3 linked regions of the Saccharopolyspora erythraea NRRL 2338 genome follow. The main gene of each other region encodes a partner of the protein of the gene in region 3 in a complex. Links are inferred from orthologs where the notes say so. Each region holds a gene or a part of one and is shown on either strand. Other genes may lie near its edges. The genes, in order: SACE_RS29935, SACE_RS01245 and dnaN.

Region 1 (3,120 bases), 7.0 Mb from region 3 along the record:
CTCGTCGTGCGCGTGCCTCGGAGCTGACCGGACTCGGGGAAACCCTGACCGAACCCGGAAATCCGGGTAGGAACATGATCAACTGGACGGGTCGCCGCTACCCTGGGGGCCATGAAGTGGCTTCCAGGCGGATGGCAGCGGGCCGACTCGGCGAACGACGCGCGCAAGACGGTGCCTCGGGGCGAGGTCGGTGACCGGGGCACCGCGCGCTACACCTCCGAGCAGTCCGCGCGGGGTGAGGACCGGACCGTCCGCGCGCAGCCGCCGCACTCCGCGCCACCGCCGGGCCGGGCGGTGCCGGTGGTGCTGGGCGCCGACGCGCAGGACGTCGACGTCAGCGCGAGCAGCTTCCGCACGCTGCTGATCGGTGGCGGCATCAGCGGTCTGCTCACCGTGCTGTGCGCGGCGACGCTGGCCAACAAGGGCTCCACGGTCGGCATGTGGATCTGGCAGCTCGTGTTCGGCGTGATCTTCCTGTGGTTCGCCACCTCGTCGCGGGGCATGCTCAGCAGCCGGGGTTTCCTGTTCGACCGCGGCGGTTTCTACGCCCGCACGCGCGGTGAGGTCGTGGGCGTGTCGTGGGACGAGATCGCGGCCGTGGGCGTGGGCACCCTGCCGTGGATCCAGCACAACCGGCCGGTGCCGCCGGACCGCAGGGTGGCGCTGGAGTTCTACCCGGCCGACGCCGGCTTCGCCGCCCGGCACCCGGAGTTCGACCGCTGGCGGATCGAGGAGCCGCCGTCGATGCCCGGCCTGCCCGGCGAGCGGTACCGCTTCCACCTGCCGCCGTTCAGCAAGCTGGCGCGTTCGGTCGAGCACGCCGTGCAGACGGTGGCGCCGCGCAAGTGGGTCGGGCACTACAAGCGCGAGCTGCCCGCGCCGACGGCAACCTGACCGGGGCCGCTTGCGAAGCGGTGCGGGCTGAGTCCCGCACCGCAGCGGCTGAAACACCTTCTCGGCGGCCGTCGAGGCGCGGCGCGCTCCTCAGTCCGACTGCCAACCGAGGCTGTCGAGCGGGTCGCCCGGGTGGAGCAGCGGTTCGTCCGAGGCGAACGTGCGCGCCACGCCGCGACCGGTGGTCGCGGTCTCGAACCGCACCGTGACCCGTCCCAGCCCGGCTCCCTGCACCCAGCCGTGCCCGTGCTCGTCGTGCCGGACGTCGTCGCCCGCCCGCCAACCCCGCGCCGTCGGCGCGGCCTCGGGTACCTGGGTGTGCTCGACCGACTGGGTGCTGACCACGACCTCGGCACCGGGGCTCTCGAAAAGCGCCTCCTGCTCGGAGTTCGCCAGGCCGGAGTAGGAGACCCCGACCAGCCGGATCGGGGTGCCGGGCGGCACCGCGACCGAGGTCAGCCTGCGCGCGGCAGCCGCGAGCGTCGCGGCGTCGCTGGTGGCGCTCGCGAACGTCTCGGCGCGGCTGATGGTGGTGAAGTCGGAGTCGCGCACCTTCACGGTCACCGTCTTGGCGGCGCGGCCGGAGGAGACCAGCCTGCGGTGCGCGTTGTCGGCCATCCCGGCGACCTCGGCCAGCAGCCGCCCCTGGTCGGTGATGTCGACGTCGAACGTCGTCTCGGCGCTGACCTGCTTGGCCTCCGCGCGCTCCTCCACGGGGTGGTCGTCGATGCCGTGGGCGAGCCGGTGCAGCTCGGTGCCGTGCGCCTGGCCGAGCAGGGAAGTGACGTCGCCCAGGTGCAGCGCGGCGAGTTCGCCGATGGTGTGCACGCCGATCCGGTGCAGCTTCCCCTCGGTGACCGGCCCGATGCCCCACAGCTTCCGCACCGGTAGCGCGGACAGCAGCTCGATCTCCTCCTGCGGCGGCACCACCAGCGCGCCGTCGGGTTTGGCCAGGCCGGAGGCGATCTTGGCGAGCTGTTTGCCGGAGCCGGCGCCGATCGACGCGGTCACCCCGGTCTCGCGCCGCACCCGCTCCCGCAGCCGGGCCGCGAAGCGCTCGACGGTCGCGGGCTCGGCACCGGCCAGCTCCGCGGGCTCCATGAACGCCTCGTCGATCGACACCTGCTGCACCACCTCGGAGACGTCGCGAACGATGCCCAGCACGCGCTCGCTGACCGCCGAGTAGACCCGGAACCGCGGCGGCAGCACCACCGCCACCGGGCAGAGCCGCCGGGCCTCGGCCATCGGCATCGCCGACCGAGCGCCGTAGGTGCGGGCCTCGTAGCTGGCGCCGGCGACCGTGCCGCGCGGCCCGAGGCCGCCGACGAGCACGGGCCGCCCGCGGACGGTCGGCCGGGTGAGCTGCTCCACGGACGCGAAGAACGCGTCCATGTCCATGTGCAGCACCCACCTCCGCATGACTCCATTGAACGGTGTGCGACCGACATCGCAGGAGCCGGTACGGCGGACCGGCGGGTCCGCTGAACGCGAATCGGATGGCTGGTCCGCCGGTAGGATGGTGCTTCCGGAGGATGGTGTCTCCGGTCAGCGATCGCCGATCCGACGGAGATGGTCTCCATGGGCTTTGTCGGTGCACTCTTCCCCGGCCGCAAGCTCAGGCACGAGGGCGACCAGGGCGCACCCGGGCGCGAGCACGACCCGGGCGGGCCGCTGGACCTCGACCGCGGTGTGGTCTTCCTCGCACCGCCGAACCAGGACGCCGCGCAGCCTTCCGAGCAGGCGTCGACCGGCGCCGAAGAGGACGACGTGGCTGCCGACACCCGTGACGACAGCGGCGAAGACGGGCCCGTCCCGGACTGAGGCGGAGCACTCGGGCTCTTCCGCGTCTCGCCCGCTGATCTGCCCCGGGCAGGTTGGCTGACGGGTCATCACAGCCGGGACTCGGATCGGGCAAGCCGGCGTCGATGCGCGTTCCGCTCCGTTACTGTTCCCCGGAACAGGTGGCCACCGAAGTTGGAGCGCGCGTGGTGTGCGTCACCGCGCGTGTCCGATTTCGGTGGCCTCGCCGCGTGTGGAACGGAGGAGCGGACGTCGTGCAGCCGCAGGAGTCGTACCCGGGGTCCGGCCTGGACCAGGCCGAAGCGGTGGAGGACGGCACCGCGCTGATCGGTCACATGACGCCGCAGCCGACCCGGGTGGTCGGCGGCAGGCCGCAGGAGCCGACGCCCGAGCAGATCGGGCGCGACTGGAACCGCATCAGCGCCC
Region 2 (3,225 bases), 280 kb from region 3 along the record:
CGCCGGTCAGGCGGTTGCGGCGTCGGCGCGTGTCTGGTCGATCAGCTCGTCCAGGCCGCGGCGGGACTCGACGAGGTCGTCGATCAGCGCCGTCAGGCGGTCGCGCTCCACGCACTGGTCGTCGATGACCTCGGTGACCGGCCTGGACCGCTCGCAACGGGCCCGGCCCCGGCCGATCGATAGTCCGGGCCCAACTGTCGATGGGCCGGTCCCCAGCCATCGATAGGCCAGCCCCAACCGTCAACAGGCCCGACCCGAGCCGTCGTTCGGCCTTGGCTCAGTCGTCGATGCGGCGGGCGCCGAGCTCGCTGGCGAACAGCTCGACGGCGGCTTCCTCCGGATCGGGCCGCGAGGCCATCACCTCGTCGGCCGGGGTCGAGTCGGCCATCATGGCCTCCTCGTCCTCCTCCTCATCGACCGGCGGAGGAGGCGGCGGGGCCTGGCGGGCGGGCCGCGACGGCGGGACGTAGTCCTCCGGCGGGGGCTCCTCGTCCGGCGGCTCGGGCGGCGGCGGGATGTCGTCGGCCGGCGCCCGGCGACCGTTGCCGGCCTGCCTGCCCTGCGACGCGTTGCGCTGCGCCTGCGAGTTCTCCGGCTTGCCGCCCTGCCCCTGCTGGGGGTTCGGCTTGTTCGCCGACCAGTCCGCCGACGGCTTGCGCTGCGGGGCTTCCTCGGCCGGGCGCTGCGGGGCCTGGCGGGGCGGCTGGGCGGGCCGGCTCGGCGCGGCCGGCGGCGCTGCCCCGGCCTCGACGCAGCGGATCTCCCACTCGCCGCCGAGGACCGCGCGCAGCGCGTCCTTGACGAAGTCCAGCCTCCGCTGCTGCGCGAACTGCTTGACCAGGCCCGACGTCGGCATCGACAGCACCAGCGTGCCGCTCTGGATGTCCTGCACGGTGGCGTTGAGCAGCAGCGCCTGCGTCGGCCGGTTGCGCTCGGCGACCGCCCGCAGCACCTCGGTCCACAGCCTCCGCACGTCGGCGGTGTCCCGCCCCGCGTGCGCTCCCGCGCTCGCCCCGGCCTGCGCGGCCTGCTGCTCCGCCGCGGGCCGCTGCTGCGCAGCGGCATCCCGCGCCGCCGCGTCCGGCGCGCCGGGGCGCGCCTGCGGCGCCCGCTGCGCGGGCCGCCCCGGCGGCTCCGCCGCCGCGGGGCGCTCCGGCTGCGCCGGAGCCGGAGCTTCCGCGCCGGCGGGCCGGGCCGACGCCTCCGGCGTCGGTTGCCCGGCGGGAGACTGCTGCCCGGCCGCGGCCGAAGGGCCGGGCTGTGCGGCCGAAGGGCCGGGCTGCCCGCCCGGAGACCCTGGCTGCGCGTCCGAAGCCGCCTGCCTGCCGGCCTGGGAAGGCTGTTCACCCTGACCAACCCGGGAGTCCTGACCAGCTCGGGAGTCCTGACCGGCCTGAGACCCCTGACCGGCCTGGCCGTCCTGAGCGCCCTGGCCGGCCTGGGTCGGCTGCTCCGCTGCCTGCGCCGCACGCTCGTGCGGACGCTGGAAGACCCGCCGCGGTCGTCCCCCGGCGTCCTGGTCCGCGGGCTGGCCGGCGGGCGCTTCGGCCGCGCCGCCCTCCGGCGCTATGGTCATCCGGCGCTCGACCCGCTCGAGCCGTTGCAGCAGCGCGACCTCGGAGTCCGACACCGTCGGCAGCATCATCCGGGCGCAGAGCAGCTCGAGCAGCAGCCGGGGCGCGGTGGCACCGCGCATGTCGGCCAGGCCGGTGTGCACGATCTCGGCGAAGCGCGACAGGGTCGCCGCTCCGAGCTGCTCGGCCTGCTGCTGCATCTTGGTCAGCTCGTCGCCCGACGCCTGGATGAGCCCGCGCTGGTCGGCGTCGGGGACCGCGTTCAGCAGCACCAGGTCGCGCAACCGGTCGAGCAGGTCGGAGGCGAAGCGGCGCGGGTCGTGCCCGGCCTCCACCAGCCGGTCCACGGTGCCGTAGACCGCCGCGCCGTCGGCGGCGGCCATCGCGTCGACCATGTCGTCGATCAGCGCGACGTCGGTGACCCCGAGCAGCGCGACGGCGCGCTCGTAGGTGACGCCCTCCTCGCCCGCGCCGGCCAGCAGCTGGTCCAGGACGCTGAGGGTGTCGCGCGCGGAGCCTCCGCCCGCGCGCAGCACCAGCGGGTACACGGCGGGCTCGACGCGCACGCTCTCCTGGTCGCAGATCCGTTCCAGCAGCTCGCGCATGACGCCGGGCGGCATCAGCCGGAACGGGTAGTGGTGCGTCCGGGACCTGATGGTGGTGAGCACCTTGTCCGGCTCCGTCGTGGCGAAGACGAAGATCAGGTGCTCCGGCGGTTCCTCGACGATCTTCAGCAGGGCGTTGAAGCCCTGCGTGGTGACCATGTGGGCCTCGTCGATGATGAAGATCCGGTACCGCGACTGGGCCGGCGCGAAGAACGCGCGGTCGCGCAGCTCGCGGGTGTCGTCCACACCACCGTGGCTGGCCGCGTCCAGCTCGACGACGTCGACGCTGCCGCCGCCCTCCGGCGCGAGCGCCACGCACGAGTCGCACTCGCCGCACGGGTCGGCGGTCGGGCCCTGCGCGCAGTTCAGCGAGCGGGCGAGGATGCGTGCGCTGGAGGTCTTGCCGCAGCCGCGCGGGCCGGAGAACAGGTATGCGTGGTTGATGCGCCCGGACGCGAGCGCGGTCCGCAGCGGTTCGGTGACGTGTTCCTGCCCGACGACCTCAGCGAAGGTCGCCGGCCGGTACTTGCGGTAAAGGGCGAGCGCCACGGTCGAGACCCTACGCGGTGGTGCCGACAGTGCTGTCGAGGGACGAGCCCGGTGACCCGGCCCAGGAAAGTAAGGGGACCCCGTGCACCCGCCAGAGCCCGCTTACCCTTGCTGCCTTCCGGCCCTGGGGGAGTTCACAGGATGGACGCCGCACGAGGTCCGCGTTAAGTGTAACCCGCCGCCCCCACGGCTTCACGAAGGCCCCGCCGCCCGGTCCGGCGAAGCGCTCCAGCAGCCGGGAACCTGCGCCGCAGCAGCCAAAACACCGTCAGCCGCCCTCACGGCACGCGAGCGCCGCGGACCGCGACCCCGAACGCAGAACCCGCCCCTGAACGCGACGGAGCCCCGGGCGCGATGCGCTCCGGGGCTCCGGTTTGGCGGAGGATACGGGATTCGAACCCGTGAGGGCTGTTAACCCAACACGATTTCCAATTCCGGTGGTACCGGTTCGGAGCCGTCCGAACCGGTACGTCATCGCTGGTCAGCGCAATGGCTGG
Region 3 (3,118 bases):
ATCGATTTGTCGACAAATCGATGTGGCGTGGTGGTTCCGGTGCGCGCCCTCGCGGATGCGCACCGGAACCAGCGGCGATCAGCTCTTCTGGACGGAGTGCCCGCCGAACTGGTTGCGCAGCGCGGCGACCGCCTTCATCGCGGGCGAGTCGTCCTGCCTGGAGGCGAAGCGGGCGAACAGCGCGGCGGTGATCACCGGGGCGGGCACCGCGTTGTTGATCGCTTCCTCCACCGTCCAGCGGCCCTCGCCGGAGTCGCTGACGTAACCGCGCAGCTGCTCCAGCTCCGGGTCCTCCTCCAGCGCCCGCACCAGGAGGTCGAGCAGCCAGGACCGGACGACGGTGCCGCGGCTCCACGCCTTGATGGTCGCGGGGACGTCGGTGACGACGTCGGCGGCCGCGAGCAGCTCGAAGCCCTCGGCGTACGCCTGCATCAGGCCGTACTCGATGCCGTTGTGCACCATCTTCGCGTAGTGACCCGCGCCGACCGGCCCCGCGTGCGCGAAGCCCTCGTCGCGGGGACCCTCCGGACGCAGTGCGTCGAAGATGGGCATCGCCCGCTCGACGTCCTCGGCGTCACCGCCCGCCATCAGGCCGTAGCCGTTGTCCGCGCCCCAGACGCCGCCCGACACGCCGACGTCGACGTACTTGATGCCCTTCTCCGCCAGCAGCGCGGCGTTGGCCTGGTCGTCGGTGAACTTGGAGTTGCCGCCTTCGATCACCAGGTCGCCCGCCGAGAGCAGCCCGGCGAGCTCCTCCACGGTCTGCCGGGTCGGGTCGCCGTGCGGAACCATGATCCACACGATCCGGGGCCCGGACAGCTTCTGCACCAGGTCGGCGATCGATGCGACGTCGCTGACCTCCTGGTTCCGGTCGTAGCCGACGACCTCGTGGCCGGCGGCGCGCAGCCGCTTGCGCATGTTGAAACCCATACGGCCGAGACCGACAAGTCCGAGTTGCAACCCGATCTCCCTAGAACGATTCCGTAGTCGGTGGCGCGTGCCACCGGTTGGCACGTGCTCGCGGTTCAGCCGGGCAGGCGAACCGGCATGAGCAGGTAGAGGTAGCCCTCCGCCACCTCTCCATCTTCCCCGACCGGCTTGAGCACCGCCGGTCGGTTCGATGTGGTGAACAGCATCTGCGCGCGGTCGGACTTCAGCGCGCCCAGGCCGTCGAGCAGGTAGGCCGGGTTGAACGCGATCGTCAGGGCCTCGCCGACCAGCTCGACCGGCAGCTCCTCTTCCGCGCTGCCCTCGTCGTCGCCGCCGGCGGTCAGGCGCAGACCCGCGTCGGAGAACTCCAGCCGCACCTGGGTGCCGCGCTCGGCGACCAGCGAGACGCGCTTGATCGCCTCGACCAGCGGCGCGACGTCGACGACCGCGGTCACCGCGCTCTCCGAGGGCAGCAGCTGGCGGTACTTCGGGAACTCCGCGTCGAGCAGCCGGGTGGTGCTGCGGCGGCTGTTGCCGGAGAGGCCGAGCAGGCCGTCACCGGAGGCCAGCGAGATCTCGACCTTGTTGCCGCCGGTGCCGAGGGTCTTGGCCGAATCCGACAGCGTCTTGGCCGGCACCAGCACGGAGGTGTCCTCGATGGTGGTGCCGGGCTCCCAGGTGAACTCGCGCATCGCGAGCCGGAACCGGTCGGTGGCGACCATGGTCAGCCGGTCGGCGTTGATCTCCATCCGCACACCGGTGAGCATCGGCAGCGTGTCGTCCTTGCCCGCGGCGACCGCGACCTGCGAGACCGCCTCGCTGAACAGGTCGCCGGGCACCGAACCCGCGTGGTCGGGCATCGCGGGCAGCTCGGGGTAGTCCTCGACCGGCATCGTCGGGAGGCTGAACCGCGAACTGCCGCAGGTGATCGTCACGCGCGAGCCGTCGACGGTGATCTCGACCGGGCGGTTCGGCAGCGCCTTGGTGATGTCGGCCAGCAGCCGCCCGGAGACCAGGGTGCGGCCGGTGGAGTCGATCGAGGCGTCGATCGTGACCTGCGCCGAGACCTCGTAGTCGAAGCCCGAGATGGTCAGCGCCTCACCTGAGCTGGCGTCGAGCAGCACTCCGCCCAGCACCGGCACCGGAGGCCGCGACGGCAGGCTGCGCGCCACCCAGGCGACGGCGTCGGCGAGACCGTCACGTTCCACGCGGATCTTCATGGGTGTCCTTTCGGTTTCAGCCGTGGCTCGGCTGCCGGAGAACTGTGGTCGAGCCTGGGCACTTCGGGGTCGAACCGCTTCGGGCGCGGACGCCGGCGGAGCGGTCCCGCGCGACTGCGGCGAGCACGAAGAGCGGCTACCGGCCTTCGCGGGAGTTCCACCGTAGAGCGTTCGCGGTGAACGCCGCATCCGGGTCGGGGCACTCCGCGGGAGCCGTCCACCCCGTCACCGCGAGTTGTCCACTTGTCCACCGCCCCTTCTCTTCTTTTCTTTTTTCTTTCAAGAGAAGAAAGGAGCGCAGTAGTAATAGGGGCTGTGGGTTGTGGGGACAGCCGCTGTTTGTGCTGGTGGTGCGGCGGGTCGGACTGTGGATGAACACTGGGTGTAACCGGTGGATGGTTCCTTCGGGTGGTGGACAACTTCGGCGCCCCCCAGGTCCATCCACAGCCATCCACAGTTGTCCACACCCCATCCACAGCTCGGGCCCTAGTTGTACCCATCCCCTGCGGATTTTCCCCATCTCCACCGATCGGGGTGTGGGTGGATCTGTGGGTTTCCTGTGATCAACTGCCCGGAGCCTGTGGGTCGGCTGTGCACAGCCTGTGGGTGGATTGGGGAGAACTCCAGGTCAGGTCTGGGGATGGGTCGACTGTGGACAGCCGGCGTCGCGGCGGGTTTTTCTGGCGCGGGGGTGAGGCGAAGGACACCCGGGGGCCCAGAAAAGAACCAGTGCCCTGGAAGCGTTTCCGTGTACTCGGTGGCGTTACCGCGGGACCCGCAGTAGTCGAATCCCGAGTCTCGGCGGTGCCGGCGGATGCTGTGGAACTTTTCTGATGGACCGGTGGGGTCGCGCGCGGGTGGCTCAACAGAAAGATCTGACGTCCGCAGCCGGGGTCATCGGGACCGCCGCGCGCTCTCCGCGCGCCCTGTCGTCCGCGCCCCAGAGGCCGGGTCGGGGGTCGGCCGCA

What was found.
Region 1: the proteins of dnaN (region 3) and SACE_RS29935 are in contact, whole or in part, in a solved structure (PDB 1OK7), measured with the Escherichia coli proteins. The link is inferred for Saccharopolyspora erythraea NRRL 2338 from one-to-one orthologs.
Region 2: the proteins of dnaN (region 3) and SACE_RS01245 are in contact, whole or in part, in a cryo-EM structure (PDB 8GIZ), measured with the Escherichia coli proteins. The link is inferred for Saccharopolyspora erythraea NRRL 2338 from one-to-one orthologs.

What each region holds. Positions count from the first base shown.
Region 1 is NC_009142.1:6,984,944-6,988,063, reverse strand. The notes cover bases 150-3,120. They hold SACE_RS29935 (DNA polymerase IV), read right to left. Parts: upstream 2,314-3,120; coding sequence 985-2,313; downstream 150-984. Other genes in these bases: SACE_RS29925 (TipAS antibiotic-recognition domain-containing protein), read left to right, coding at 2,949-3,120; SACE_RS29930 (hypothetical protein), read left to right, coding at 2,473-2,715; SACE_RS29940 (hypothetical protein), read left to right, coding at 150-894. Outside these bases: SACE_RS29945 (acetyl-CoA C-acetyltransferase), read left to right, coding at 1-27; more of SACE_RS29940, read left to right, coding at 112-149. UniProt on the Escherichia coli protein: Poorly processive, error-prone DNA polymerase involved in translesion repair and untargeted mutagenesis. Copies undamaged DNA at stalled replication forks, which arise in vivo from mismatched or misaligned primer ends.
Region 2 is NC_009142.1:285,175-288,399, reverse strand. Bases 4-3,079 are described here. They hold SACE_RS01245 (DNA polymerase III subunit gamma and tau), read right to left. Parts: upstream 2,729-3,079; coding sequence 278-2,728; downstream 4-277. UniProt on the Escherichia coli protein: Part of the beta sliding clamp loading complex, which hydrolyzes ATP to load the beta clamp onto primed DNA to form the DNA replication pre-initiation complex.
Region 3 is NC_009142.1:2,063-5,180, reverse strand. What follows is about bases 89-3,057. They hold dnaN (DNA polymerase III subunit beta), read right to left. Parts: upstream 2,151-3,057; coding sequence 1,026-2,150; downstream 89-1,025. Other genes in these bases: gnd (phosphogluconate dehydrogenase (NAD(+)-dependent, decarboxylating)), read right to left, coding at 89-960. Also shown: more of gnd, read right to left, coding at 79-88. UniProt on the Escherichia coli protein: Confers DNA tethering and processivity to DNA polymerases and other proteins. Acts as a clamp, forming a ring around DNA (a reaction catalyzed by the clamp-loading complex) which diffuses in an ATP-independent manner freely and bidirectionally along dsDNA.